Regions from separate parts of the Pseudooceanicola profundus genome, predicted to be linked through region 3. Evidence: riboswitches for the same ligand, from Rfam matches in the RefSeq annotation. Region 3 holds a riboswitch; each other region holds the start of a gene.
The links. A riboswitch is a leader RNA that binds a small molecule or an ion and turns the genes downstream of it on or off. The one in region 3 is predicted to bind cobalamin.

Region 1 (10,108 bases), 1.7 Mb from region 3:
TCTGGTGCCGCTCGTTCCCGCCCCGGTCGGTGGTCAGGATCAGGTCGCGGCTGCCGGGCACGAAGCTGAGCTTGCCCACCGGCTCGTCCATCCGGGTCAACTGCACGGCGCCGCCCTGCCCGTCCGCCTCCCAGACCTGCGCGAAGCCGCTGGCATTGGAGAGCCAGACCATCCGGCCACCATCGCCGCTGATCGCGGGCGCGCGGTGTTCGGTGAGGGAGAAATAGGCACGGATCGAGGCACCGGCGCTGTGGGCAGCGGCGGCGGTGAGGGGGGAAGTCGGGGTCATGACAGCCTGTCGGATCGGAGGAGGGATTGGGGCGCGGGGGCGCCCGCGCGGATCATGGCGGCGCACCGGGGGAGAGACCAGAGTCAATTCCGGGAGGCAGCAATGCGGTGAGAGGGCGCCTCATCCTGCACCGAACGGATGCCGCGGAACCGGGAAGTCAGGCCCGCGCGGGCCGCTTTCGCGCAGATGGATGCGGCCGTGGTGGAGCCCCTGCGACCAGCCTGAGCAAAGCCCATGTCGGGCCTGTATCAGACCTGCTTCACCCAAGGCCCCCGCCGCGCGGCGCTGGCGGCGGCCCTCACCTCCGCCCCTGCACCAGACAAAAAAGCCGGGCAGGTTGCCCTGCCCGGCCAGTGCCGTCGCGCGGAACGCGGCGCGGCGGTGTCTCATGGGGCGCGGGGCCCGTCAGGTCACTCTTCGCCCTCTTCGGCCATCCGCGCGTCTTCGCGCAGTTCGAGCCACATCGCGTTCAGCACCGCGAACATCGCGGCCAGCGGAAGGCCGAGGAGCCAGGCAAAATACCACATCGTTCAGTTCCTTTCGGTCAGTAGCTGTGGGACTCGCCGGTGACGTCATCCGCCGTCACCTTGCCCCAGAGGACTTTGTAGACCCACGCCGTGTAGGCGAGGATGATGGGCATGAAGATCACCGCCGCCACCAGCATGACAAAGAGCGTCTGGTGCGAGGAGGAGGCGTCCCAGACGCTCAGCGAGCTGTCGGGGTTGGTGCGCGAGGGCAGGATGAAGGGGAACATCACCAGCCCGACCGAGGAGATGATCCCTGTGATCGCCAGCTTGGAGGCGAGGAAGGTCGAGGCCTCGCGCCCGGCCCGCAGGCCCAGCACCGTCAGCGCGATGCCGACGAAGCCCGCGATCGGCGCAATCGCGATCCACGGCCGTTGGGCATAGGCGGCGAACCACGACCCGCCGCGCACGACTTCATTGTAGAGCGGGTTCGACGGACCGTCAGCCGGCACCGGGTTGACCATGGCATAGCCGTCGATGCCGAAGGCCAGCCAGAGCCCGGCCAGCGCATAGGCAACGCCCGCCACGATCCCCGCCTTGGCGCCATAGGCCCGGGCACGGCCCGCCACCGGCTCCTCGGCCTTGAGCGACAGCCACGCCGCGCCGTGCATCGTCAGCATGGAGAGCGAGACCACACCGGCCAGCAGGGCGAAGGGGTTCAGCAGGCCCAGCAGCTTCCAGAGCACGCCGCCCTCGTAGATCGGCATCAGGTCCTCGGTCAGGTGGAAGGGCACGCCGCGCAGGACGTTGCCCATGGCCACGCCGAAGATCAGCGCAGGCACGGCACCGCCGACGAAAAGCGCCCAGTCCCAGTTCCGGCGCCATGTCACGCCGTCCCGCTTGGAGCGGTACTTGAACCCCACGGGCCGCAGGATCAGCGCGGCCAGGACGAGGAACATGGCAAGGTAGAAGCCCGAGAAGCTCACCGCGTAGAGCGGCGGCCAGGCAGCGAAGATCGCGCCCCCGCCGAGGATGAACCACACCTGGTTGCCTTCCCAGACCGGGCCGATGGTGTTGATGACGATGCGCCGTTCCACGTCGGTCTTGCCGACGAAGGGCAGCAGCACCGCGGTGCCCATGTCAAAGCCGTCGGTCAGGGCGAAGCCTGTGAGCAGAACGCCCAGCAGGACCCACCAGATGACCCGCAGCACGTCGAAGTCGATCAGTTCGTAAAGGATCATGTCACTTACTCCGCGGGGCTGACTTCACCGGAGCTGCGCATCCGGCGTTCGTGTTTCTGCATCCAGACCTCAGTGGCCTCGACGTCTTCCTGCGGACCCTTGCGGATGTATTTCACCATCAGACCCATCTCGATTATGAAGAGCACCGAGTAGAAGATGACGAAGCCCGCCAGCGTGATCAGCAGATCGCCGACGCTGAGGTGGCTGGCCGAAAGCGCGGTCGGCAGGATGCCGTCCACCGTCCAGGGCTGCCGCCCGTATTCCGCGACGATCCAGCCCAGTTCGGCCGCGATCCAGGGCGCGGGGATCATGACCACCGCCAGCCAGAGCGCGGGACGCGGGAAGCGCATGCCCTTGATCTGTGCCATGACGAAGAAGGAGGCCATCACCGCGATGAAGCAGAAGCCGAGGCCGACCATGATCCGGAAGGCCCAGAACAGCGGCCAGACGTGCGGCACCGTATCGTCCGCGGCCATGGCGATCTGCTCTTCCGTGGCATCGCGCGGGTCGTCGACATAGCGCTTCAGCAGCAGGGCATAGCCGAGGTCCTCGGAATGGTCCTCGAAGGTGGCGCGCACGTCGGCGGGGGTTGCGTCGCGCTCGGCGCGGATCGTCATCAGCGCGTCATAGGCGATCAGCCCCGAGCGGATCTTGTCCTCCGACTCCGCGACGAGGTCCTCGATGCCGGGGATCTCGGTCGTCAGCGAGCGGGTCCCGATCAGCCCCATCACGTAGGGCACGTGGATGGCGTAATGGGTCTCGCGCGCCTCCTGGTCCGGGAAGCCGACGATGGTGAAGGGCGCGGGCGCCTCGTGGGTTTCCCACATCGCCTCGATCGCGGCCAGCTTCATCTTCTGGGTATGGGAGGCGGAGTAGCCGCTCTCATCCCCCAGCACCACGACCGAGAGCGCCGCGGCCAGACCGAAGGAAGAGGCCACCGCGATGGAACGCCGCGCCAGTTCGATGTGACGGCCCTTCAGCATGTACCACGCCGACACGCCAAGGACGAAGACCGAGGCGGTGACATAGCCGGCCGAGACGGTGTGCACGAACTTGGCCTGCGCCACCTCGTTGAACATCACCTCGAAGAAGGAGGTCATCTCCATCCGCATCGTGTCGGGGTTGAACTCCGCACCGACCGGGTTCTGCATCCAGCCGTTTGCGATCAGGATCCACAGCGCCGAGAAATTCGACCCGATGGCCACCAGCCACGCGACGATCATATGGGCCACCTTGCTCAGCTTGTCCCAGCCGAAGAAGAAGAGCCCCACGAAGGTCGCCTCGAGGAAGAAGGCCATGAGCCCTTCGATGGCGAGCGGCGCCCCGAAGATGTCGCCCACGTAGTGGCTGTAGTAGGACCAGTTCATGCCGAACTGGAATTCCATGGTGATCCCCGTGGCGACGCCGAGGACAAAATTGATCCCGAAGAGGGTCCCCCAGAACTTCGTCATCTGGCGCCAGATGGGGCGGTTGGTCATGACATAGACCGTCTCCATGATCGCGACGAGGATCGACAGACCCAAAGTCAGCGGCACGAAGAGGAAGTGATATAGCGCTGTCATCGCGAATTGGAGGCGTGACAGCTCGACGACGTCGAACTCCATGAGGGAACTCCCGTGGTTACCCGAAACCGTATAGTGTCTCGAAAATGCAGGTTTCTGTCGCGCAATACACCCCGCCAATCCGTGTGCGTTTGATCTGCATCAACTGGATGCGATTTGCGGAATGTGACGTTATGCCATTCACAGGCTTGTGTTTTTTGAACACTCCCTTCTAAAGCTGAATGATCCGGTCCGCGAATTCCAGTTCCGCATGGCGGTGAGCCGCCAGCAGCAGGGCGACCTCCGGCAGGGTCTCGCGGATGCCGGAGAGGACCTTTCGGGCGGTCACATCGTCCAGCCCCTCGGTCGCCTCGTCCAAGAGTAGCACAGCCGGGCGCCGCAGCAGAGTGCGGGCCAGAACAAGCCGCCGCGCCTCCCCGCCGGAGAGGCCCGCGCCCCCCTCGCCCAGCATCGCCTCCAGCCCGCCGCGCTCGGCAATCACACCGTCCAGCGCCACGGCGCGCAGCGCCTGCCACGCGGCGTCATCGCTCACGTCGGCCCGGGCGAGGGCGAGGTTCTGGCGGATCGTGCCGCCCATCAGCGCGCTGCGCTGCGGGACCAGCGTCAGCAGGCGGCGCAGCTGGTCCTCTGGGTAGTCCTCCAGCCGCTGCCCCAGAAGGTGCACCGCCCCGGCCGAGGGCGTGACCCGCGCCAGCACATCCAGCAGCGTCGACTTGCCGGACCCGCTCTCGCCGCGGATCGCCACCGTTTCCCCGATGGCCACCACGAAGGAGAGGCCCTCCGCCAGCGGTTTCAGCCGGTCGGGACGGGTCAGGGTCAGCCCCTGCACCCGCAGCCCGGCGGCGGTGTCAGCGGCCAGCGGAGCCTTCGGCGCCGCGACGGCGGCCTCGGGCTGCGACAGCACCCGTTCAGCGGCATCGCGCATCCGGCCCAGCTCCGCCAGCCCGCGGCGCAGGGGCATCACCGTCTCGGCCAAGGCCAGTGCCGCAAAGACCCCGATGGCTGCCGCCGCGGGCTGCGCCGCGCCGCTCTGCACCGCGCGCAGCGCCAGCAGCATCACGGCGGTGGTGACCAGCGCCACCAGCGTGGCCAGCGCCAGACCCGCCCGCGCATCGAGCCGGTCGAGAAGGTCATGGGCCGCCCGCGCCTCGGTCTCGGCCCCGGTGAGGGCGGCCCGCGCCGCGGGCATCCGGCCTTGCAGGATCAGGTCGCGCTGCCCGCGGAAGAGGCCGATCGCCGCGCGGCGCATCTCCTGCCCGGCCGCCTCGGCCCGCGAGGACGGGCCGAAGCCGCGACGCCCCACGCGATAGAGGATCACCCCCGCCCCGCCGAGGTAGCCCGCCGTCACCGTCAGCGCGACAGGCAGCGTCACCAGCCAACAGAGCATCAGGAAGGCGAAGCAATGGGTCAGCAGCGCCGAGGCGATCGGCAACGCGAGCCGCAGCGCCACCCCGTCGAGCGCATCCACATCCGCCGTGATCCGCGTCAGCGCCACGCCGCCGCGCAGCTGGCGCAGCTCGGCCAGCGGACGGGCGGAGAGGCGTTTGAGCAGGTCGAGCCGCAGCACCGCCAGCGCCGAAAGCGTCGCATCATGGGTCAGCAGCCGCTCGGCGTAGCGTGCGGCGGCGCGGCCAAGCGCCAGCATCCGCACCCCCGCCGAAGGACGGAAGACATCGAAGGCGATGCCGATGCCCGCGAGCCCCGCCATGCCCGTCGCGGTGATGAACCAGCCCGACAGCCCCAGCAGCGCGGCCCCCATGATCAGCACCACGACCGACAGGATCGCCCCGCGCCACATGCCCCAGGGCCGCGCGGACCAGAGCAGGCGCAACACGCGCCACAGCTGTCTCATGCCGCATCCTCCCCGATCCGCAGCACCCGGTCGGCGCGGTGCATCAGCTCCGGGTCATGGGTCGCCACCAGCAGCGCCGCCCCCTGCCCCTTCAGCGCGGCAAGCGCGTCGATCACCTGCCGCGCCGTGGCGTGGTCGAGGTCGGCGGTGGGCTCGTCCGCGAGGATCACCTCGGCCCCGGCAAGGAAGGCGCGCGCCAGCAACAGACGCCGCGCCTCGCCGCCCGAAACGCCTGCGCCGGTCTCGCCCAGCCGTGTCTCCAGCCCCTCGGGCAGGGCCGCCACGACGTGATCGGCCCGCGCCGCCTGCAGCGCCGCCGCCATGTCGCCGCCCCGCCCATGCGGGTCGAGGATCTCGTGCAGCGGCGCATCGGGCATCCGGACGGCCTGCGGGATATAGGCGATCCGGGCACGCCAGCCATCGGCGGTGAGCCGGTCGAGCGCCTGTCCCGCCACCGTGATATCTCCTTCCCCGGCCCGCAGCAGCCCCGCCGCAAGGTCGAGCGCCGTGGATTTGCCCGCCCCGCTGGGGCCCGCCAGAACGACCATCTCGCCCGGCTCCAGCGTGATCTCGGGCAGCACCAGCCGGCGCGTCCCGCGCTGCACGACGACACCGTGCATGGCAAGCGTGGCGGGCCCGGGGATCGGCGCGGCCAGGCCGCCGGTGCCGAGGATCGGATCGGCGGGCCGGGCGGCCAGCGCCTCCAGTTCATCGGCGACGGACTGGGCCGCGGCCCGGTCATGCCACGCGGCGGCAAGGTCGCGCAGCGGCTGGAAATACTCGGGCGCCATGAGCAGCAGGAAGAGCCCCTGCCCTAGCGTGAGCGGCGTGGCATAGGCGCCGAAGGGGATCTCCCCCAGCAGTGAGAAGCCGACATAGACCGCCACCATCGCCACGCCGAGTGCGGCGAAGAGCTCCAGCACGGTGGAGGAGAGGAAGGCCACCCGCAGCACCGCCATCGTGCGCGTCTTCAGCGCCTCGGCCCGGGCCGCGAAGTCCGTACGTGCCCGTTCGGTCGCGTTCAGCAGGCGGATGTCCGGCAGGGCGGCGATATTGTCGATAAGCAGCGCGTTCATGTCGCCGATCTCGGCCATCTGGCGGTCGCTTGCCTCCTTCGCGGCCATGCCGACGAGGGCCATGAAGACCGGGATCAGCGGCCCCGCCACCAGCAGCACGAGCCCCGCCGCCCAGGACACCGGGAAGACGAGGCAGAGGTAGAGCAGCGGCAGTACCATGACGCGCACCATCGCGGTCTGGTAGCGGGTGAGATAGGGCGAGAGCAGCGGCAGCTTCTGCGCCACCATCGCGCCGAGCGCCGCGGAGGAGACGCCGCCCGAGAGCTGCCCCCCCTCGCGGTCGAGCAGCGCCCCGCGCGCCTCGGTGATCACCATGTCCGCGCCGCGGTAGGCCCGGCGGGCGGCCAGGGCCTCCAGCCCGGCCCGGATCAGCGCGGCCGCAAGGAAGAGCGCAGCGGCCCAGAGCCCCGCCACCCAGCGCCCCTCGATCCACGCCGGAATCGCCCAGGCGATCGCGGCCGCCTGCACGGGCCAGAGCAACCCGGCCGCCAGGCCAAGGCCGGAGGCGAGACGCAGATGCCGCGCAGCGGCGGGCGCCACGAGGCGCGTGAGGGCAGAGGTCCGGGACATGGGGGCCGTCCTTTCCCGCAAAGGTCTAATCTGATTGCAGGTTTCGGGAAAGCGGTCTTCCTGCCGCATGGGGCGACGCGCCCCATGTGACCGCCAGACGCAGGGCAGGCGCAAGTAGGGCGTCACGGCGCGGGCGCGGGGGATGCAGGCCCCGGTCTCAGGGCGGGTGACAGGGCTTTCGCTCTTGCACTGCAGGCCCCTCCTGCCCTAGGGTCCCGGCCAGCTTCGGTCCGGGTGTCCCCACGCCCGGTGCAAAAGGGAATGCGGTGCGGGCCTTGGGCCCAATGCCGCAACTGCCCCCGCAACTGTAAGCGGCGAGCGATGCCGGATCATGCCACTGCGGCGCCACAAGGGCGCGGCGGGAAGGCCCGGTAAGGCGATGACCCGCAAGTCAGGAAACCTGTCGAAGCCGTTCACCCTGTTCGGGGCGCGGAGGGCGCCCGGGGCAACGGACCTGTCCGTATGTGGTGACACCGCACCGCTGCCGGGGGGTCACCTGTCCATTTCCGGTTGCTGAACGCAAGCACCTGCCCCGACCAACGGGGCGCCCGGAAGGGACAGAGATGACACTCAAGATGACCACGGCCGTTCTGGCCATCACCGCCGCCACCTCTCCGCTTGCCGCCCGCGCGCAGAGCATGATCGAACTGGACGAGATCATCGTCTCGGGCGGCCTGACCCCGATCGACGCCGCACGCTACGGGCGCTCGGCCACCGTGCTGACCGGCGAGGAGCTGCAAGAGCGCGGCGTGGCCTCGGTGCAGGAGGCCCTGCGCCTCGTACCGGGCGTCAGCGTTTCGGGCAGCGGCGCCAGCTACACGCAGGTCCGCATCCGCGGCGGCGAGTCGAGCCACACCCTGATCCTGATCGACGGCATCGAGGCCGCCGGCGGCGATGGCGAATACATCCTCACCGGGCTCGAGACCGTCAATATCGAGCGGATCGAGGTGCTGCGCGGGCCGCAGTCCGCCTTCTACGGCTCCAATGCCTCGGCCGGTGTGATCAACATCATCACCAAGAAATCCAGCGGCAGCGGCCTGCACTACGGCGGCACCGTCGAGGCCGGCAGCGGCTGGGCCGTATCGGGCTTCGTCACCCACCGGGGCGAAAAGGGTGGCGTTTCGCTGACCTATGCCAAGCGCCACGACGAGGGCTACGACTACTCCGGCTCGAACGGCGAGAAGGACGGCATCACCCGCGAGACCTGGCAGTTCGCCGCGGATTACGAGCTGCTGCCCGGCCTGACCATGGGCGCGACCTTCCGCCATTCCGAAGAGACCTACGACTACGACAGCGAGTCCTGGACGGCGGCCACCGCCGGTGAATACGTCGTGGACGATCCGACCCAGTGGAGCGACCGCGAGGAGCAGACCGCGCAGGTCTGGCTGGAATACGAGAGCCTCGGCGGGCGCATGGTCAACCGGCTGAGCTACGAGCGCACCGACTACGACCAGGGCTACAACGGCTTTGCGCCGACCGAGACCGAAACCGAGGTGCTGAAGTACCGCCTGTCCTACGGCATCGACGGCACCGTGGCGGCGGCGGACCACATGGTCACGCTGATGCTGGAGAACGCGCAGGACAGCTCGACCACCAATTCGCTCTACAACCGCGAGACCAACTCGATCGCGGCGGAGTACCGGGGCAGCTTCGCGCCCGGTCTCGACCTGCAGGTCGGCATTCGGCATGACGACAACGACCAGTTCGGCAACGTGACCACCTGGAACGCGGGCGTCAGCTACACGCTGGCCAGCGGCATCCGGCTTCACGCCTCGGCGGGCAAGGGCTCGGTCAATCCCAGCTACTACGAGCTCTTCGCAAACGACACCTACAGCGGCATCACCTACACCGGGAACACCGACCTGAAGCCGGAGGAGAACACCTCCTTCGACATCGGTGTCGAGGTGCCCTTCGCCGCGGGCCGTGGCACGATCGACGTGACCTATTTCAACGAGACCCTGACCGACGAGATCACCTCGGTCATGGCCGATGCCACGACCTACACCTACATCAACCAGACCGGCGACAGCGACCGGCAGGGTGTGGAACTGGCGGCCCGCTTCGAGGCGACGGAGCAGCTCAGCCTGCGCGCCGCCTATACCTACCTCGACGCCACCAACCCCGATGGCTCGGTCGAGCAGCGCCGCCCCGAGCATACGCTCACCCTCGGCGCGACCTGGACCTCGCTCGACGGGCGCCTGCTGCTGAACGGTGACCTGCGCTATGTCGCGGGCAACTACGACGCGCAGTACTTCGGCAGCTACGCTGTCGAGAAGCTGCCCGACTACACGGTGGTGGACGTCTCGGCGCAATACGCGGTGACCGATACGGTGAAGGTGACGGGCCGGGTGCTGAACCTCTTCGACGAAGACTACTCCGACACCTGGGGCTATGCCTCGCGCGGGCGCACGGCCTATGTCGGCCTGAGCTCGTCCTGGTAAGAGGCGGTGCGGTACGGCCGGAAAGCCCCACGTCCGGGCCGGGGATCAGGGATGCGATCCGCCCGGGCGTTTCTGGCCGCCCTCTGCCTCGGCGTCCCGGCCGCAGCGCAGGCGCAAGACGCCGCGCCGCGCCGGGTCGTCTCTATCAACCTCTGCACCGACCAGCTGGCGATGATGCTGGCCGCGCCGGGGCAGCTGCACTCGGTCTCCATGCTGGCGACCGATCCGCGGTCCTCCGCCATGGTGGAGGAGGCGCAGGCCTACGACATCAACCACGCCCTTGCCGAGGAAGTCTGGCTGATGCAGCCCGACCTGGTCCTCGCCGGGCAGTATTCCTCCCTCGCCGCCGTGGCCATGCTGCGCCGTCTCGGCGTCCGCGTCGCCCAGATCGCGCCGGCCAATTCGCTGGAGGAGGTCCGCGACCATATCGCGGAGGTCGGCACGCTGCTGCACCGCGAGGCCAAGGCCGAGGCGCTGACCGCGCAGTTCGATGCCGATCTCGCCGCGCTGCGGGCGCCTGCGGGCGACGCGCGCCCCCGGGCCGCGCTCTATTACGCCAATGGATACACCACCGGCGACCAGACCCTTGCGGGCCAGATCCTCGCCGCCGCCG
Region 2 (10,108 bases), 1.8 Mb from region 3:
TCCGCGTTGCCCTCGTAGGTGCCGCCGGGCACGGTGTCGGGGGCGAAGAACCCAAAGTCCTCGCAGATCTTGGGGGCTTCGTCACAGGTGATCGGAATCAGCTTGACCTCGTGCTGGCTGGCCAGCTCCGAGATCGCGCCGGCCGGGTAGCCGCCCACGAAGAAGAAGGCGTCCATCGCCCCGTCGCGCATGCGGTCGGCGGCCTGGTCGGGCTTCAGGTACTCGGGCTGGATGTCGCCCTCGGCGATGCCGTAGCCCTCGAGGATGATCTTGGCGTCAACCAGCGTGCCGGAGCCGGGCTCGTCCATCGAGACGCGCTTGCCCTTCAGGTCCGCGACGCTCGCGATGCCCGATGCGGCGCTGGCGACGAGGTGGATGCTCTCGGGGTAGAGGTTGGCGATGGCGCGCAGCTTCTCGACCGGCTCCTTGCCTTCCCAGATGCCGGTGCCGGTGTAGGCCCAGGTGGCCACGTCGGACTGCGAGAAGCCCGACTCGAGCGAGCCGCCCGCGATGGCGTTGATGTTGGCGACCGAGCCGTTGGCCGACAGCGCGGAGGCGATCAGCCCGGGCACACCGCAGGAGCCGCCCTGGTCACAGGCGCGCGAGCCCGGCGGGTTCGAGATCGCGTTCGCGAGAAGGCCGCCGATCGGGTAGTAGGTGCCGGCGGTGCCGCCGGTGCCGATGCGGAAGAACGCCATGTCCTGCGCGCTTGCCATCGGGGCGGAGAGGCCCAGGGCCAGGGCGACGCCGGCGATAATTTTCATGTGTTTCATGGTAGCTCCCAACTTCCATTGAAATGACTGCGGCAAATCTAGGTCCAACTTCATCACGTTCACAAGAGCAGACTTGACGGCCACCCCGGGCATGACCACGCGACAGCGGCCCGCGACCCTTGTTCCGCTGTTATTCCGCTGGGGCCCGCAGGTCCGCGCAGCCGGGCCGGCGACTTGTGCAAGGGCGGGCGTGACGGTGCCGGGGCCCCGGTTCGCCGGCAGCCCGCCACGATGACGTACCGTCCGGCACAAGCCCCGTTGTTTTCGGCAGGAATCGGCCTAGCTTGTGGCAGCGTAGAAACTCTCTTGGAGAGACCAGCACCGTGAACCTGCGGGACAGCCTTCGCTTCAGCGGACAGAAGAAGACACCGGGGGCCGCCTCGGGCTACCAGGCTCTGATGGACCTCGTCGACGACGGGTTCTGCATCATCCAGTTCATCGACGGCCCCGACGGACCGCTCAGCAACTACATCCACATCGAGTCGAACTCCGGCTACGAGCGCCACACCGGCATCAGCGACATCGTCGGCAAGTCGGTGTTCGACGTCTCGCCGCAGGACGGGGCCGAGTGGGTGAAGATCTACCGGGTCGTGCTGGAGACCGGGCGCCCGATCCGGTTCGAACGCCGCTTTGCCGAGGTCGACCGCTATATCGAGGTCTCTGCCACGCTGGTCGAACCGGTCGAGAAGGCACAGGTCGCCGTGCTGTTCCGCGACATCACCGAGCGCAAGCGGACGGAGCAAGCGCTGCGCGAGAGCGAGCAGAGCGCGGTGCGCAACGCCCGCCACGTGGCTCGCGCCCTGTCGGCGGGCGCGATCCTCGGCACATGGGCTTGGGAGCTCGGCGCGGATCGTTTCGAGCTCGACCAGGGGTTCTCGACCGCCATGGGGCTGGACCCGGCCCTCGCCCCCGAGGCCGTGACCCTCGACCTTGTCGCCGAACACGTCCATCCGGACGACAAGCCCGCCCTGATGGAGGCGATCGACCGCGCGATCGAGGATGGCGTGCCGATCGCCTTCCAGTTCCGGGTGCGGCAGGCCGACGGGCGCTACCACTGGATCGAGACCAACGGTCGCGTCGAGGAATGCGGCACCCGCGTCTTCGCGGGCGTGCTGATGGACCTCGACGACCGCCTCGCGATCCTCGAAGAACGCGACCGCGCCACCGCGGAGGTCTTCCGCCTCAACCAGACGCTGGAGGAGCGCGTGGCACAGCAGACCTCCAAGCTGATGGCGCAGGAAGAGGCCCTCCGGCAGGCACAGAAGATGGAGGCCGTGGGGCAGCTCACCGGGGGGCTGGCGCATGACTTCAACAACCTCCTGACGGCGATCTCCGGCTCGCTCGACCTGATCACCTCGCGGCTGCGCGAGGGGCGCACCGAGGAGGCCGCCCGCTTCCTCGAAGCCGCGCAATCCTCGGCCGAGCGGGCGGCGACGCTGACCCAGCGGCTGCTGGCCTTCTCGCGCCGCCAGTCGCTGCTGCCAAGTGCCACCGACGTGCCCGAGCTGGTGCGCGGGATGGAGGACCTTATCCGCCATTCCATCGGCCCGCATGTCACGGTCGAGACCTGCTTCCCCGAGGCACCATGGGGGGCGATGGTTGATGCAAACCAGCTCGAGAACGCGCTGCTGAACCTCTGCCTCAACGCCCGCGACGCCATGCCGGAGGGCGGGCGGATCGGGATCGAAGTCGCGAACGAGACCATCGGCGCGGGGAACGACGCCCTTGATCCCGGTGACTACCTGCGGCTTTCGGTACAAGACAGCGGCACCGGGATGACGGCGGAGCAGATCGAGAAGGCCTTCGACCCCTATTTCACCACCAAGCCGAGCAGCAAGGGCACCGGGCTGGGGCTCTCGATGGTCTATGGCTTCACGCGGCAGAGCGGCGGTGCGGCGGTGATCCGCTCGACCGTTGGCGAGGGCACCACGGTGGACCTCTACCTGCCGCGCTCCAGCTCGGCGCCCGTGGCTCATGCAGAAGCGCATCAGGGCGCGGAGGTGCCCGACGGCAGCGGCACCACGATCCTCGTGGTCGACGACGAGGTGCTGGTGCGCATGGTCGTGGTCGAGGCCCTGACCGACGCGGGCTTCGATGTCGTCGAGGCCGGCACCGGCGCCGAGGGCCTCAAGCGGCTGAGCGAACGGCCCGAGATCTCGGTCCTGCTGACCGACGTGGGCCTGCCCGGCGGCATGACGGGCCGCGTCCTCGCCGCCAAGGCGCGGGAACTCTACCGCGACCTCAAGGTCTGCTTCATGACCGGCTATGACGAGGAAGCGGCCTCGGGCCCGGCGCTCGGCGAGGCGGACGTGCTGCTCAAGCCCTTCTCCTTCGACCTGCTGGTGCAACGGATCGTGGAGATGACCGGCACACCGGCCAGCTGAGGCGAGGGCCGCGCCCGGCTTCGGGCGGCGGCGTCGATCCTCGGCCCTCACCTCTGTCGGCACCGCTCCGCGCGGCGGCTTTCCCGGGCCCGTAACTTCCTTGTGAACTCGGGGCCGCAGGCTTGCGGGCAAGGCGGGCGGGCCCCAGAACACCCGTGACGACAGCCACCCGGGACGACGGATGCTCCGCTACGCCACCCTTTGTGCGACCCTCGCGGTCCTGCTCCTGACGACCCTCGTGTCGGCGCAGGTCCCTCAGACAAGCGGCTGTGGCAGCGCGCGGGCCCAGGTGGATGTCTGCTACGCCCCCGGAGCCGCCCTGCCGGACCGGGCCCCGGCCAAGAAGCCCTGCCTCAGCTGTGCCCTGACCGACACCGCCGCGCTGCCCCCGGGCCCCCTCGCCTGGCCGCTGCGCCATGTCGCGGCAGAGGCCCCGCAGGGGTCCGGGCGCGTCATCCCGCCCGACGCGCGCCCTCCGCGCGCCTGATCTCCATCCCCGGTAACCGGTGCGCCCCGCGCACCAGCCCTGATGCGACGCCCCCCGGCGCTCGCCCCTTTGGAGATATGACCATGACCACCACCCCCAAACGCCCGGCACTTCTGCTGCCGGCTCTCGCCCTCGTCTATGCCGTCGCGGGCCCGCTCTCGACCCTCTGGCTGCGTGTCATCAGCGGCGTCGCCCTGATGATCCACGGCTGGCCCAAGATCCAGAACCCCACCGGCGCGGCCGAGATGGTCACCGGCCTCGGCTTCGCCCCCGGATGGCTCTGGTCCATCCTGCTCTCGGTGACGGAATTCACCGGCGGCCTCCTGCTCGCCCTCGGGCTGCTGACCCGTCTTGCTGCGGGCGGCACCTCGGTTGTCCTGCTGACCACGATCTACTTCCACTGGATCGTGAAGGATCAGGGCTACCGCGGGGCCGAGCTGTCGCTCATCTGGTCCGCGGTCACCCTCAGCTTCCTCGCCCATGGCGGAGGCCGCTACTCGCTCGACCGGCTGCTCGGAAAGGAGCTGTGATGGACCGGAGAACCCTTCTGGGCAGCCTTGGCGCGGCGGCGCTTGCAGGCAGCCTGCCCCGGGCCGCGCAGGCGGCCAACAGCCTGCCGGTCGAGGCCCCGATCCACGTCGGGCACGTCGGCCTGCGGGTCCGCGACGCCGAGGCGCTCTCGACATGGTACCAGCAGGCGCTCGGCCTGCGGGAGACCGGGCGCGACGGCGCGACCATCCGTCTGGGCGTGGGAGGGGAGACGCTGCTCACCCTGACCCAACACGAGGGGCTCTCCCTCGCCGGGCCTCGGGCGGCGGGCCTGTTTCACACCGCCTTCCTGCTGCCGACGCGCCGGGACCTCGCCATGTGGATCGCCATGGCGATCGACCAGCGGGTGCCCGTCACCGGCACCGCAGATCACCGGGTGAGCGAGGCGATCTACCTGACCGACCCGGAAGGCAACGGGGTCGAGATCTATGCCGACCGGCCGCAGGACAGCTGGCAATGGGTCGACGGGCAGGTGCAGATGGGCACCTTCGCCATGGACGTGGACGGCATCATGGGCACGCTGGGCCTGCTCCCGCCCAGCTGGCGCGGCGCGCCCGCCGGCACCCGCGTCGGCCATGTCCACATGAAGGTCGGCAACGCGCGTCAGGCCGGGCGCTGGTGGCGCGAGACGCTGGGCTTCGACGCCGTGAACGCCCGGGACGATGCGGTCTTCCTCTCAACCGGGGGCTATCACCACCATGTCGCGGTGAACGAGTGGATGAGCGCCGGCGCCGGGCGACGCTCGGACCGGGAAACCGGGCTCGACAGCGTGGACCTGCTGCGCCGGACCCCCGGCGAGACGCGCCGCTACGAGGACGACTGGGGTACGACGATCACCCTGACCTGAGCCTGACCCTCGGGCGATCCCCACGTGATCCTCGCGTGATCCCGGGGGGCGTGGCGCCGGCCGCCACGCCCCTGCCCGGCCTGCGGGCCCCTCTCCGGTCCCGTCGCGGGATCGGAGGACGCCGAAATATCGGTCGAATATCATGACCTGCGGCAGGGCCATGCGCTGCCCGGGCCGCCGCCCCTTGCGGTTGCGGGGCGCAGGCGTCAAGCCGGTGATGTCACTGACACTGTAAAGGAAAACAGCATGACCTCCGGTTTCGATCCCGATCTCCTCGCCCAGGCGGTCACCCTCGCGCAGGAGAGCGAGTCCCCCTGGCCGCGGTCGATGTACTACGACGACGGCAGCTATGTCGGGAACGTCGAGTGGAACGAGACCGGCCCCTGGACCGAGATCGTCGGCCCGGTGAAACCCCGCGGCGGCCCGGCCGGGCTGATCCTGCGCGGCGGCGAGGAAATCGCCCGCTGGGGCGATGTGGAGCGGGCCGACATGACCTTCTCGATCGCCAAGAGCTACCTCTCGACCCTCGCGGGCGTGGCCCATGGTGACGGCCTGCTGCCGGATCTGGACGAGCCGGTCTGCACCCGCGTGCCCGGCCCGGCCTTCGAGGGCCCGCACAATGGCCAGATCACCTGGCGCCACCTCCTGAACATGAACAGCGAGTGGAGCGGTGAACTCTTCGGCAAGGCCGACCAGGTGGATCACTACCGCCAGATCGGCGTCGGCGCCGACAACAGCCGCAAGGGCGAGATGCGCGAGATGAAGACGCCCGGCACCTTCTACGAATACAACGACGTCCGCGTGAACGCCCTGTCCTTCGCGCTGATGTCGCTGTTCCGCCGCCCGCTGCCCGAGGTCCTGCGCGAGCGGATCATGGACCCGATCGGCGCCTCGCCGGACTGGCGGTGGGAAGGCTACGAAACCTCCTGGGTCGAGATCGACGGCCGCCGCATGCAGTCGGTGCCCGGCGGCGGGCACTGGGGCGGGGGGCTGTTCATCTCGGCCTCCGACCATGCGCGCTTCGGCCAGCTGATCCTGCGGGACGGCGTCCACGCGGGCCAGCGCCTGCTGCCCGAGGGCTGGATGGCGCAGGCGGTGACCCCCTCGCCCACGCTGGCGAACTATGGCTTCCTGTGGTGGCTGAACAAGGGGCCGGCGGCCAATCCCGCCCTGCCCTCCAGCGCCTTCGCCGCGCAGGGGGCAGGCACGCACCAGATCTGGATCGACCCGGATCACGACGTGGTCGTGGTGCTTCGCTGGGTGGCCGGCGACCGCGCCCAGAAGGTGCTGGAGGCCATCGTCCGCGCGCTCTGAGCCGGACAGGACCTGTCGAGGGGTGCGGGGACCTGCGCGGCTGAGAGCCCCGCCCCGCTTCCCTCGCCCCGCTCCCATCGCCTCCGCCCGCCGCGCCCCTTGCAGCCACCCGGGCGTTGCGGCTGGACACAGGCCCCGGGCCATGCCACCTTCACGCCCGATGGTGCCGCATCCTCCGGGTGCGGCTGAAAAGGGAACACGGTACGGGCTCTGCCCAACTCCGTGACTGCCCCCGCAACTGTAGGCGGAGAGCGGTTCCGATTAACGCCACTGGACCAGGGTCCGGGAAGGTTCGGAACAGCATCGACCCGCAAGTCAGGAGACCTGCCATCTCCGGCGCGGTTCCCGCGCTGCAGTCACCTTGATCCTGGCGGGGAGCCGGGGGCGCGGAGGCAAGACATGGACTTCTCTTCTGCCGGTCCCAGGCCACTCGCCCCTGTCCCGCTGTCGCAGCGCGGAGGGCGCCATGCTTCTGGAACGCACACTCACCACACTTCAATCCCGGGCCGAAAGCCCCGAGCGCGCCCGTGAACTGGGTCGGCTCGGGTTCCTGCAGTGGATGATGCTGCTCAGACCCGAGGCGAGCTATCTCGAGGAGGCGCGGCGCGCCCTGACCCTGGCCGCCCCCTTCGAGGGCACCGATCCGGCCATCGCGGTCTTTACGCGGCTGGTGCGCGAGTCCCTGTCGCGCCGCGCCCAGCCGGTCGAGGTGCCCCTGCCGCTGCCAAGACGCCGGGGCGGGGCCCGCGCCCGGAGGGCGCTGATGTAAAGCCGGGGCCCGGAGGGCGCTGATGTAAAACCGGGGCCCGAAGGGCGCCGATGTAATACCGGGGCACTGAGGGCGCTGAAGCAATACCGGGCCATGGAGGCGCCCATTCAGCCCCCAGGCAGAGGGCACTGACGTGACACCCTCCCCGCGAATGTGAGCGAACCTCATATCCGTTACGAAAATTATGAGTTAGGCACTCGGTGCAAATCTGTCCTATCGAGGCGACTTGAAAGGCAGATTCGACATGATCAACTTCTCGCTCCCCCCCACGGACAGCTTCAAGGCGCTCCAGGCCGCCGCGCGCGAGCGCATCCTCCTCCTCGACGGCGCCATGGGCACGATGATCCAGACGCTGAACATGACCGAGGAGGATTTCACGGCACAGGGCCATATCCATGGCCCCGGCTGCCGGCATCACCACTCGGATCACCCGCAGAAGGGCAACAACGACCTGCTGGTGCTGACCCAGCCGCAGGCGGTCGAGGACATCCAGCTGAAATTCGCCCTCGCGGGCGCGGACATCCTCGAGACCAACACCTTCTCCTCCACCACCATCGCGCAGGCCGATTACGGGCTGGAAGGCGCGGTGCATGACCTCAACGTCGCGGGGGCGCAGGTGGCGCGCCGCGCCGCCGACCGTGCGCAGGCCGCCGACGGCAAGCCGCGCTACGTCGCCGGGGCCGTCGGGCCGACGAACCGGACCGCCTCGATCAGCCCGGACGTGAACGATCCCGGTTACCGCGCGGTGACCTTCGATGACCTGCGCACCGCCTACGGACAGCAGATCGACGGGCTGATCGAGGGCGGGTCGGACCTGATCCTGATCGAGACGATCTTTGACACGCTGAACGCCAAGGCGGCGATCTTCGCGGCGCTGGAAAGCTTCGCCAAGGTGGGCAAGCGCCTGCCGATCATGATCTCGGGCACGATCACCGATGCCTCGGGGCGGACCCTTTCGGGGCAGACCCCCACGGCGTTCTGGCATTCCGTGCGCCACGCGCGGCCCTTCACCGTGGGGCTGAACTGCGCCCTTGGCGCCGATGCGATGCGCCCCCACCTGACGGAACTCTCCGGCGTGGCCGACACGCTGATCTGTGCCTATCCCAACGCGGGCCTGCCCAATGCCTTCGGCCAGTACGACGAGACGCCGGACCAGACCGCGGCACTGGTCGAGGTCTTTGCCAAGGAAGGCCTGATCAACGTGGCAGGCGGCTGCTGCGGCACCACGCCCGAGCATATCGCGGCCATCGCGGACCATGTCGCGGGCTATGCCCCGCGCAAGATCAAGGAGCTGGCCGATGCGTGAACCGCTGCTGCGCCTCTCGGGGCTCGAGCCCTTCGTCCTGACCAGAGACATCCCCTTCGTGAACGTGGGCGAGCGGACGAACGTCACCGGCTCGGCCAAGTTCCGCAAGCTGATCACCAACCGCGACTATGCCACCGCGCTCGACGTGGCGCGCGATCAGGTCGAGAACGGGGCCCAGATCATCGACGTCAACATGGACGAAGGCCTGATCGACTCGAAACAGGCGATGATCGATTTCCTGAACCTCGTCGCCGCCGAGCCCGACATCGCCCGCGTGCCCGTCATGATCGACAGCTCCAAGTGGGAGGTGATCGAGGCCGGTCTGAAATGCGTGCAGGGCAAGCCGGTGGTGAACTCCATCTCGCTGAAGGAAGGCGAGGAGAACTTCATCGAACAGGCCTCGCTCTGCCTCGCCTACGGGGCGGCCGTCGTGGTCATGGCCTTCGACGAGAGCGGTCAGGCCGACAGCTACGAGCGCAAGATCGAGATCTGCGAACGGGCCTACAAGGTGCTGACCGAGAAGGTCGGCTTCCCGCCCGAGGACATCATCTTCGATCCCAACGTCTTTGCCGTGGCGACCGGCATCGAGGAGCACGACAACTACGGCGTCGACTTCATCCGCGCGACGGAATGGATCCGCAAGTACCTGCCCCACTGCCACGTGTCCGGCGGGGTCTCGAACCTGTCGTTCTCCTTCCGCGGCAACGAGCCGGTGCGCGAGGCGATGCACGCGGTCTTCCTCTATCATGCCATCAAGGTCGGCATGGACATGGGGATCGTGAACGCCGGGCAGCTGGCAGTCTATGACCAGATCGACCCGGAGCTGCGCGAGGCCTGCGAGGACGTGGTGCTGAACCGTACGCCCGCGAACGGCGGCAACGCGACCGAGAACCTGCTGGACGTGGCCGAGAGATACCGCGGACAGGGCGGCGCCAAGGGCCGCGAGAAGGACCTGACGTGGCGCGAATGGCCGGTCGAGAAGCGTCTGGAACATGCCCTTGTGAACGGCATCACCGAATACGTCGACGAGGACACCGAAGCCGCCCGGCTGGCCGCCGAGAAGCCGCTCGACGTGATCGAGGGCCCGCTGATGGCGGGCATGAACGTGGTCGGTGACCTCTTCGGCGCGGGCAAGATGTTCCTGCCGCAGGTGGTGAAATCCGCCCGCGTGATGAAACAGGCCGTCGCCGTCCTGCTGCCCTACATGGAGGCCGAGAAGGAAGGGCAGCGCGAAAGCGCGGGCCGTATCCTGATGGCGACCGTGAAGGGCGACGTCCATGACATCGGCAAGAACATCGTCGGCGTCGTTCTGGCCTGCAACAACTACGAGATCATCGACCTCGGCGTCATGGTCCCGCCGCAGAAGATCCTCGAAGAGGCCAAGGCCCACAACGTCGACATCATCGGCCTCTCCGGGCTGATCACCCCCTCGCTGGACGAGATGGTGCACCTCGCCACCGAGCTGGAGCGCGAAGGCTTCGACGTGCCGCTGCTGATCGGGGGCGCCACCACTTCCAAGGTGCACACGGCGGTGAAGATCTCTCCGCAGTACAAGAAGAGCCAGGCGATCTACGTCACCGATGCCAGCCGCGCCGTCGGCGTCGTCTCCTCGCTGCTGAGCAAGACCCAGAAGCCGGGCTATATCGAGGGCATCCGGACGGAATACTCCGAGGTGGCCG
Region 3 (10,108 bases):
TCCGGCACAGCTCCGGCCCCCGTTCCGCCCGCCCTTGCCCCGCCTGCCTCCCGGTCGCTGCCACGGGCCCTGCCCGAAGCGGGCCCCGGGGCGGCACGCGGGACAGGTCCGGGCCGCACTGGCAAGACGTCGAACCGCGGGCGGCGGTCGGGGCGTTTCTCCGCGGCACGGACGCGGCGCGCACCCTGCCTGTCGCCCTACTTCTTTACCCCGGGGGCCCCGCGCCCCGCGAAGGAGACAGGCCATGGATGCACGGGCCAAGACTCAGGACCTTCTTCTCCGGCGCAAGCCGGGCTACGCGCTCGAACAGGCGTTCTATGGCGATGAGGACGTTTACCAGACCGACCTCGAGCTGATCTGGCACACCGACTGGCTCTTCGTCACGCCGATCGCCTCGCTGCCCAAGACCGGCAGCTTCGTGACCCACAAGGTCGGCCGTGCCAGCATCACCATCGTGCGCGGCGCAGACGGCGTCATCCGTGCCTTCCACAACACCTGCCGTCACCGCGGCTCGATCATCTGCAAGGGCACGTCGGGCAGCGTGGCCAAGCTGGTCTGCCCCTACCACCAGTGGACCTACGACCTCGACGGCAAGCTGATCTGGGCCCGCGACATGGGCGCGGACTTCGACCCCTCGCAGCACGGGCTGAAGCCGGTGCACTGCCGCGTGCTGGCCGGCCTGGTCTACATCTGCCTCGCGGATGAGGCGCCCGATTTCGACACCTTCGCGGCCAAGGCCGAGCCCTACCTCGCCGTGCATGACCTGAGCGATGCCAAGATCGCCTTCCAGTCCACGATCGTCGAGGAAGGTAACTGGAAGTTGGTCTGGGAAAACAACCGCGAGTGCTATCACTGCGGCGGCAACCACCCGGCGCTCTGCCGGACCTACCCGGACGATCCCTCCGTCACCTTCATCGGTGAAGGCGGCGACGTGCCCGCGCACCTGCAGGCGCATTTCGACAAGTGCGAAGCCGCTGGCGCACCGGCGCAGTTCCACATCTCCGACAACGGTCAGTACCGCATGGCGCGGATGCCGCTGAAGCTGGGCGCGCTCAGCTACACGATGAATGGCGGCATGGCGGTGCAGAAACGTCTGGGCCACGTGCAGCCCGATGATGCGGGCACCCTGCTGAAGTTCCACTACCCGACGACCTGGAACCACTTCCTGCCGGATCACTCGATCACCTTCCGCGTCACCCCCATCGGGCCGCAGCAGACCGAGGTCCAGACCACCTGGCTGGTCCACAAGGACGCGGTCGAGGGCAAGGATTATGACCTGAAGGAACTGACCGAGGTCTGGATCGCCACCAATGACGAGGACCGCCGCGTCGTCGAGGACAACCAGCAGGGCATCAACTCGCCCGCCTATACCCCCGGGCCCTACTCCACGATCCAGGAAAGCGGCGTGATCCAGTTCGTGGACTGGTATTGCGCCACGATGGCAGACCGTCTCACCCCGCAGCGGATGGCTGCGGAATGAGCGTCGACAAGATCAGCCCCGCGGTCCGCTACTGGCAGGATGACGAGACGCTGGAATGCGTCTCGGTCATCCCCGAGGCGCCGGACGTCCGGACCTTCTGCTTTGCCGCGCCCTCGGGGGCGCTCTTTTCCTACCTGCCCGGCCAGTTCCTGACACTGGAACTGCCGGTGCCGGGCGGGCCCCTCTACCGCACCTACACGATCTCCTCCTCGCCCTCGCGGCCGCTCTCGATCAGCGTGACGGTCAAGGCGCAGCCCGGCTCGCTCGGCACCCGCTGGATGCTGGACAACCTCGTGCCGGGCATGCGGATCAAGGCCATGGGCCCGGCGGGGCATTTCACCTCGCACCACCATCCGGCGGAGAAATACCTCTTCATCTCGGCGGGCTCCGGCATCACGCCGATGATGTCGATGGTGACCTACATGTACGACCAGGGGCGCATCCCCGACGTGGTCTTCGTGAACTGTGCCAAGCGCCCGTCGGACATCATCTTCCGCGAGCGGCTGGAGCATATGTCGAGCCGCTTCGAGGGGATCGAGCTGCGGTGGGTCGTGGAGCACGGTGACCGCTACCAGCCCTGGACCGGCTACCAGGGCATGTTCAACCAGCTGATGCTGGGCCTCATGGCGCCCGACTACCTCGAGCGCGAGGTCTTCTGCTGCGGGCCCGAGCCCTTCATGCAGGCGGTCCGGGACGCGCTTGCGGGCCTCGGCTTCGACATGGACCACTACCACCAGGAGAGCTTCCAGCCCTCGCTGGCCGCCGAGGACGCCGATGCGACCGAAGGCGACGTGGTGCCGGACGAGGACGCTTCCGCCGAGGTGGAATTCACCGTCTCCGGCGTGTCCCAGAAGTGCACCGAGACCGACACGATTCTCGCGACTGCCCGGAACGCCGGGCTCAACATCCCCTCGGGCTGTACCTTCGGCGTCTGCGGAACCTGCAAGATCAAGAAGGTCTCGGGCCAGGTGCACATGGTGCACAACGGCGGGATCACCGACGACGATATCGCCGACGGCTACGTGCTGGCCTGCTGCTCGCACCCGATCGGCAAGGTCGAAGTCGAGGTCTGAGGGACACGGCTTCGGAACTGGGCGGCGCCGGTGGGGGCGCCGCCCTTTTTGTGTGTGGGGGGTCGCGGGGGCCGATTGCGGGGCGCGCGGGGCACCCCGGGATTTTGAGTATTTTTGGAAAGATGAACATGGGTGGAGCGCCCGTCATCGGGAGCGGGCGCGCGCGGTGGGGTCGGTCGATGCGCCTCGGGAGCGTTGACGCGCAACCGGCCGCATCATCTGTCCTGCCAGAGGGCAGCGGGTCCGAAGTCCTCGTCGCCCACCAACGAAGAAGGGCGGCCCGAAGACCGCCCCTTCCACATCCAATCCGGGATCAGAAATCCCAGTCGTCATCCTCGGTCGCGACCGCCTTGCCGATCACGTAGGACGAGCCGGAGCCCGAGAAGAAGTCGTGGTTCTCATCCGCGTTGGGGCTGAGCGCCGCCATGATCGCGGGGTTCACCTTGCACAGCTCCTCCGGGAAAAGCGCTTCGAAACCAAGGTTTTGCAGCGCCTTGTTGGCATTGTAGTGCAGGAAGTTCTTAACGTCCTCGGTCAGCCCCAGCGGATCGTAGAGCGTCTCGGTATAGCGGGTTTCGATCTCGTAGAGCTCGAACATCAGCGAGAAGGCGAAGTCCTTCAGCTCGTCCCGCTCGGCCTCGGTCAGGCGCTCCATGCCGCGCTGGAACTTGTAGCCGATGTAGTAGCCGTGCACCGCCTCGTCCCGGATGATCAGGCGGATCAGGTCGGCGGTGTTGGTCAGGCGCGCGCGCGACGACCAGTGCATCGGCAGGTAGAAGCCCGAGTAGAACAGGAAGCTCTCGAGGAAGACGCTGGCGATCTTCTTGCGCAGCGGGTTCGAGGTGGCGTCGTATTCATCGAGGATCAGACGCGACTTCTGTTGTAGCTGCGCGTTCTCCTCCGACCAGCGGAAGGCCTCGTCCACCTCGGCGGTGGAACACAGCGTCGAGAAGATCGAGGAATAGGAGCGCGCGTGCACCGCCTCCATGAAGGCGATGTTGGTCAGCACGGATTCCTCGTGCGGGGTGATCGCGTCTTCCATCAGCTTGGGCGCGCCGACGGAGTTCTGGATCGTGTCCAGCAGGGTCAGCCCGGTGAAGACGCGGATCGTCAGCCGCTGCTCTTCCTCGGTCAGCTGCGACCAGCTCTGGATGTCGTTCGACAGCGGCACCTTCTCGGGCAGCCAGAAGTTCACCGTCAGGCGGTTCCAGATCTCCAGGTCCTTGTCGTCCTGCAGGCGGTTCCAGTTGATGGCGCGGGGCACCGGGCGGGCTTGGGCGAGGTCTTTCATGGGCAGCATCCTGAAACAGGCAGCCGGGCGGGACTGGTTGGCAGCGTCCGTACCCGGAAAGGAAGGGTCCCGGGCCGTCTACACGACCCGGGAGGAGAACGTCAAAGCGAACAGGACACGCAGCCCTGCACCTCGGTGCCTTCAAGGGCCATCTGGCGCAGGCGGATGTAGTAGATCGTCTTGATCCCCTTCTTCCACGCGTAAATCTGCGCCTTGTTGATGTCGCGCGTCGTGGCCGTGTCCTTGAAGAACAGCGTCAGCGACAGGCCTTGGTCCACGTGCTGGGTGGCCGCGGCATAGGTGTCGATGATGGCCTCGGCGCCGATCTCGTAGGCGTCCTTGTAGTATTCGAGGTTGTCGTTCGACATGAAGGCCGCCGGGTAATAGACGCGGCCGATCTTGCCCTCTTTCCGGATCTCGACCTTGGCGGTGATCGGGTGGATCGAGGAGGTCGAATTGTTGATGTAGCTGATCGAACCGGTCGGCGGCACGGCCTGAAGGTTCCGGTTGAAGAGACCGTCCTTCACCACTGCGTCGCGCAGCGCCGCCCAGTCCTCGCGCGTGGGCACGGCCACGCCGAACTTCTCGAAGAGCGCCTTCACGGTGTCGGTTTCCGGCAGCCAGTCGCGGTCGACGTACTTGTCGAAGAAGGTGCCGTCGGCGTATTTCGACTGTTCGAAGCCCTTGAAGACGGCGCCCCGCTCCTTCGCCAGGTTGTTCGAGGCGCGCAGCGCGTGGAACAGAACGGTGCAGAAGTAGATGTTGGTGAAATCAACGCCTTCGGTGCTGCCGTAGTGGATGCGTTCGCGCGCCAGGAAGCCGTGCAGGTTCATCTGGCCCAGGCCGATGGCGTGGCTTTCGTCGTTGCCGCGACGCACCGAGGGGACGGAGTCGATGGCGGACATTTCCGACACGGCGTTCAGCGCGCGGATCGAGCTTTCGACCGTGCCCGCCAGATCGCCGCCGTCCATCGCCTTGGCGATGTTCATCGAGCCGAGGTTGCAGGAGATATCGGTGCCGAGGTGCTTGTAGCCGAGGTCCTCGTTGAACTCCGACGCCTCGTTCACCTGCAGGATTTCCGAGCACAGGTTCGACATGGTGATGCGGCCCGCGATCGGGTTCGCCTTGTTCACCGTGTCCTCGAACATGATGTAGGGATAGCCGCTCTCGAACTGGATCTCGGCGATCGTCTGGAAGAACTGGCGCGCGTTGATCTTCTTCTTCTTGATCCGCGGGTTGTCGACCATCTCGTGGTACTTCTCGGTCACCGAGATTTCCGAGAACGGGCGGCCATAGACCTTTTGCACGTCATGCGGCGAGAAGAGGTACATGTCCTCGTTCTTCTTCGCCAGCTCGAAGGTGATGTCCGGCACCACGACGCCAAGGGACAGCGTCTTGATGCGGATCTTCTCGTCCGCGTTCTCGCGCTTGGTGTCGAGGAAACGCAGGATGTCCGGGTGGTGGGCGTTCAGGTAGACCGCCCCTGCCCCCTGACGCGCACCCAGCTGGTTCGCGTAGGAGAAGCTGTCTTCCAGCAGTTTCATCACCGGGATCACGCCGGAGGACTGGTTCTCGATCCCCTTGATGGGCGCGCCATGCTCGCGGATGTTGGTCAGCATCAGGGCCACGCCGCCGCCGCGCTTGGACAGCTGCAGCGCCGAGTTGATGCCGCGGCCGATGCTTTCCATGTTGTCTTCGAGACGCAGCAGGAAGCAGGAGATCAGCTCACCGCGCTGCGCCTTGCCAGCGTTCAGGAAGGTGGGCGTGGCGGGCTGGAAACGGCCGCCGATGATCTCTTCCATCAGCTTCATGGCGTCGGCCTCGTTGCCGCGCGCAAGCGCGAGCGAGACCATGACCACGCGGTCCTCGAAGCGTTCGAGGTAGCGTTTGCCGTCGAAGGTCTTCAGCGTGTAGCTGGTGTAGTACTTGAACGCGCCGAGGAAGGTCGGGAAGCGGAACTTCTTGGCAAAGGCCGCGTCCCAGATCTTGCGCAGGAAGGCGCGGTCGTACTGCTTCAGCACGCTGTCCTCGTAGAAGCCTTCCTCCACGAGGTAGTTCAGCTTCTCGTCCAGCGAATGGAAGAAGACGGTGTTCTGGTTGACGTGCTGCAGGAAGTACTGGCGCGCCGCCATGCGATCCGCGTCGAAGCGGATCTTGCCGTTCTCGTCATAGAGATTCAGCATCGCGTTGAGCGCGTGGTAATCCAGCCCCTGCCACTCGGCCGGGACGCCTTTTGCGGGGGCGCTGTCAGTCAGCTCGCGGTCGAGAATTGCGTCTTCCAAAACTTGTCCAATCCTTCTGAGACGCGGGTGACATCTCCGTCGGTTCCCGCCAGTTCGAAACGGTAGAGCACGGGCACCTTGCACTTGGCGGCGATGACGTCGCCGGCCATGGCAAAGGTGGTGCCGAAATTACGGTTGCCCGCGGCGATGACCCCGCGCAGCAGCCCGCGGTTGCGGGCGTCGTTGAGGAAGCGGATCACCTGCTTGTGCACAGCGCCCCGGCCCTGCCCGTCCGCGTAGGTCGGGCAGATCAGGACGAAGGGTGCGTCAGGCGCAGGCAGCGCCGCCTCCGGGTCGGTCGGGATTCTCTGGGCAGGCAGGCCCAACCGGGTCACGAAACGTGCCGTGTTCTCCGACCGGGAGGAAAAGTAGACGAGCCCGCCCATCACGCGATCACACCGGGCTTACGCCAGAGCGGCGATCTTGTCGGGACGGAAGCCGGCCCAGTGGTCGTCACCGGCCATGACCACGGGGGCCTGGCGGTAGCCGAGCTCGGTCACGCGGGCCATTGCGTCGGCGTCCTGGGTCAGGTCGACCAGTTCGAACTCCAGTCCCTTGGCGTCCAGCGCGCGAGTGGTGGCGGTGCATTGCACGCAGGCGGGTTTGGAATAGACGGTGATGGTCATCGGGCAGTCCCTTGCTCTGACATCCTCTGGCGGCGTGAGGGACGGAGAGGCCGACGCGCGCCGCCCGGGGGCGCCGCGGTCCACATCCCCGGACCCTCCGTCCGGTGTGGTTAATCTGCTGTCCTGGCAGGTCTTCTGACTCGCGGCTCCAATCGCACCGGCCCCCCCTTCCCGGCATGACGCCAGTGGATACGGGACTTCGGCTCACCGCTCACAGCTACGGGGGTAGTACCGGAGTTCCACCGGCTTCCCTCTTGCCTCGGGGCGTCACACCCCCAGAGCACCAAGACCCCTGCATATTGTGCCGATTTCAGCAAAGTGTCAATATATGGTGTAGCTTTTGGGGCGTTCCGGCATATGCCCCCAAGACCTTGTTTTCATGGGAAGAGCCGGGAGATGCGGCCGCTTCGGCGGTCCTGCTTTCCCCGTGGTCTGCCCAATATCCCGTCACGCCCCGGATGCCAAGTGCAGAGCCGCCCCTGCAAGGCGGCTTTGCACCATCGACACAGGCGAAACGACACGGCAGGGAGAATCGCTCGGGGCCATCCAGATCCCCCCGCCGGTCGAGCACGCAGCCTTTCGCCCGCCGCCGGGCCGCAAGCGCGCCGTGCGCGTCCACATGGCTGACCGAAGATCATCGAGCCGACTGTCAAAGGGCGAACAGTGGGGGCCAGTGGCCTCCCGGCAAGCGTGATCGGCCCCAAAGCGGCGGCCCCGATCCAATGGCCCCGAACCAATGGCCCCGAACCAATGGCCGGAATCGAAAACGGCGCCGGGGGTACCGGCGCCGTTTCCTGTCTCTGTCCATGGCAGCGCAGGGCTGCCGGAAGGCTCAGCCCTGGACGACTTTCGCCACTTCGGCTGCGAAGTCTTCTTCGACTTTCTCGATGCCTTCGCCGACTTCCATCCGGATGAAGCCGGTGATGGTGGCGCCGGCTTCTTTCGCAGCGGCTTCGACGGTCAGGTCGGGGTTCACGACGAAGGCCTGGCCGACGAGAGTGATCTCGGCGAGGAACTTCTTCATGCGGCCTTCGATCATTTTCTCGATCACGGCTTCGGGCTTGCCCGATTCACGTGCGATGTCGATCTGGACCTGACGCTCTTTCTCGATGACGGCCGGGTCGAGGCTGTCGGAGTTCAGGGCGGCCGGGTTGGCAGCTGCGACGTGCATGGCGACCTGACGGCCGAAGGCTTCGTCGCCGCCGGTCATGGCGACGAGAACGCCGATCTTGCCCATGCCGTCGGTAGCCGCGTTGTGGATGTAGGACACGACGGTCTCGCCTTCGATGGATTCCATCCGGCGCAGGGTCATGTTCTCACCGATGGTCGCGATCTTGTCGGTCAGGATCGCTTCGACGGTCTTGCCGCCGATCTCGGTGGTTTTCAGGGTCTCGACGTCGGCCACGTTCAGGGCGGCATCCGCGAAGCCCTTCACCATGGCCTGGAACTCGGCGTTCTTGCCGACGAAGTCGGTTTCCGAGTTCACTTCGATCGCGACGCCCTTGCCGCCATCGACGGCGACGGCGACGAGGCCCTCAGCCGCGGTGCGGCCGGATTTCTTTGCGGCTTTCGCCAGGCCCTTGGTGCGCAGCCAGTCAACCGCGGCGTCCATGTCGCCATCGGTCTCGGTCAGCGCCTTCTTGGCATCCATCATGCCTGCGCCGGTCATTTCGCGCAGTTCTTTCACCTGTGCAGCAGTGATCGCCATGGTGGCTCTCCTCAAAGTCTGAATACATCCGGCTGCGGTGATGCCCGCAGCCGTTGAAACTTTCGTGACAGGGGCCGATCAGGCCTCTGCTTGTTCCTCGGCGAGGACTTCCTCTTCGGGCGCTTCCAGCTCACCCACGTCGACGCCGGCGGCGCCCAGCTGGGCGGTCATGCCGTCGAGAGCCGCGCGCGAAGCGAGGTCGCAGTAGAGCGAGATGGCGCGGGCCGCGTCATCGTTGCCGGGGATGATGTAGTCGACGCCTTCGGGCGAGCAGTTGGTGTCGACGATGGCGACAACCGGGATGCCCAGCTTCTTGGCTTCGAGGATGGCGAGCGCCTCTTTCTTCACGTCGATGACGAAGAGCAGGTCGGGCACGCCGCCCATTTCGCGGATACCGCCCAGCGAGGCCTGCAGTTTGGCCTGCTCGCGTTCCATGCCGAGACGCTCTTTCTTGGTCAGGCCTTCGGCGCCGCCCTCGAGACGTTCGTCGATTTCCTTCAGGCGGTTGATCGACTGCGAAACGGTTTTCCAGTTGGTGAGCGTGCCGCCCAGCCAACGGTGGTTCATGTAGTACTGAGCGCATTTCTCTGCGGCTTCGGCGATCGGCGCTGCGGCCTGACGCTTGGTGCCGACGAAGAGAACGCGGCCGCCCTTGGCGACGGTTTCACGAACGACGTTCAGGGCCGCGTCCAGCATGGGAACGGTCTGCGTCAGGTCCATGATGTGGATGCCGTTGCGCGCGCCATAGATGAACTCGCCCATGCGGGGGTTCCAACGCTGCGTCTGGTGGCCGAAGTGCACGCCTGCTTCAAGCAGCTGGCGCATGGTGAACTCGGGAAGAGCCATGTCCTATATCCTTTCCGGTTTACGCCTTGGCGGGGGTGTGAACCTTATGGTCAACCGGTGGACGCATGGGGATGTCTCCCCCATGGGCCCGACCCCACCTGCGGGATTGAGTGCGCGCCCTTTAGCCGATCCCCCGCAGGGCCACAACCCCCAACCGGCTTTTATGGGCCCGAACCGGCTTTTCCGGGTGTTTCACGCCGTCCGAGGGCCTATCCCCCCCGTCCGATCCCAGCGCGGAAACTTCTTCGAAGAATATTTCCAAGATTCTTCGAAAAATCTTGGTCGCGGTCCGAAGCCGGTCAGATCCCCTCCACCGGCGCCCGTTTCGCAACCTTGCCCGTTTTCTTCGAAGAAAACGGTCCGGACTTTTCAAAAAGTCCGGTCAGCGCCGCCGATGCCGGTGCGTCGCTTCTTGCCGTGTGGCGCAGTGCGGGGCAAGAAGCAGTATGACACGAGACCTTCTTTGTATCGGCGCTGTCCTTTGGGACATCATCGGCCGCACCGGCAGCCGGATGCGCGTGGGCTCCGACGTGCCCGGCCGGATCAGCCGCCTGCCCGGCGGCGTGGCCATGAACATTGCCATGGCGGCGCAGCCCTTCGGCCTGCGCCCCGTGCTTCTGACCGCCGTGGGCCGGGACCCGGAGGGAGATGAGCTCGTCACCGCCTGCGAGGCGCTCGGCATGGACGTGAGCCATGTCCACCGCTCCGAGAGCCACCCGACCGATCGATACATGGCGATCGAGGGCGAGAACGGGCTGATTGCCGCCATCGCCGATGCCCATTCGCTGGAGGCTGCCGGCGC

Region 1: another riboswitch for cobalamin. It lies ahead of ACX9MO_RS05715 (TonB-dependent receptor plug domain-containing protein); the one in region 3 lies ahead of nrdH (glutaredoxin-like protein NrdH).
Region 2: another riboswitch for cobalamin. It lies ahead of ACX9MO_RS06340 (hypothetical protein); the one in region 3 lies ahead of nrdH (glutaredoxin-like protein NrdH).

What each region holds. Positions count from the first base shown of each region.
Region 1 is NZ_CM142898.1:1,243,331-1,253,438, forward strand. Features, by position in the region: gene ACX9MO_RS05685 (S9 family peptidase) at 1-289, opposite strand, end outside; gene cydX (cytochrome bd-I oxidase subunit CydX) at 700-816, opposite strand; gene cydB (cytochrome d ubiquinol oxidase subunit II) at 834-1,994, opposite strand; gene ACX9MO_RS05700 (cytochrome ubiquinol oxidase subunit I) at 2,000-3,598, opposite strand; gene ACX9MO_RS05705 (amino acid ABC transporter ATP-binding/permease protein) at 3,768-5,408, opposite strand; gene cydD (thiol reductant ABC exporter subunit CydD) at 5,405-7,054, opposite strand; cobalamin riboswitch at 7,264-7,476, shown strand; gene ACX9MO_RS05715 (TonB-dependent receptor plug domain-containing protein) at 7,618-9,495, shown strand; gene ACX9MO_RS05720 (ABC transporter substrate-binding protein) at 9,547-10,108, shown strand, end outside.
Region 2 is NZ_CM142898.1:1,375,371-1,385,478, forward strand. Features, by position in the region: gene ACX9MO_RS06310 (TAXI family TRAP transporter solute-binding subunit) at 1-773, opposite strand, end outside; gene ACX9MO_RS06315 (ATP-binding protein) at 1,097-3,157, shown strand; gene ACX9MO_RS06320 (hypothetical protein) at 3,339-3,644, shown strand; gene ACX9MO_RS06325 (DoxX family protein) at 3,728-4,174, shown strand; gene ACX9MO_RS06330 (VOC family protein) at 4,174-5,040, shown strand; gene ACX9MO_RS06335 (serine hydrolase domain-containing protein) at 5,287-6,354, shown strand; cobalamin riboswitch at 6,501-6,700, shown strand; gene ACX9MO_RS06340 (hypothetical protein) at 6,821-7,123, shown strand; gene ACX9MO_RS06345 (homocysteine S-methyltransferase family protein) at 7,368-8,429, shown strand; gene metH (methionine synthase) at 8,422-10,108, shown strand, end outside.
Region 3 is NZ_CM142898.1:3,885,548-3,895,655, reverse strand. Features, by position in the region: gene ACX9MO_RS17810 (aromatic ring-hydroxylating oxygenase subunit alpha) at 245-1,480, shown strand; gene ACX9MO_RS17805 (FAD-binding oxidoreductase) at 1,477-2,553, shown strand; gene nrdF (class 1b ribonucleoside-diphosphate reductase subunit beta) at 2,867-3,844, opposite strand; gene nrdE (class 1b ribonucleoside-diphosphate reductase subunit alpha) at 3,946-6,027, opposite strand; gene nrdI (class Ib ribonucleoside-diphosphate reductase assembly flavoprotein NrdI) at 6,096-6,512, opposite strand; gene nrdH (glutaredoxin-like protein NrdH) at 6,531-6,752, opposite strand; cobalamin riboswitch at 6,861-7,055, opposite strand; gene tsf (translation elongation factor Ts) at 7,585-8,460, opposite strand; gene rpsB (30S ribosomal protein S2) at 8,539-9,306, opposite strand; gene ACX9MO_RS17770 (PfkB family carbohydrate kinase) at 9,753-10,108, shown strand, end outside.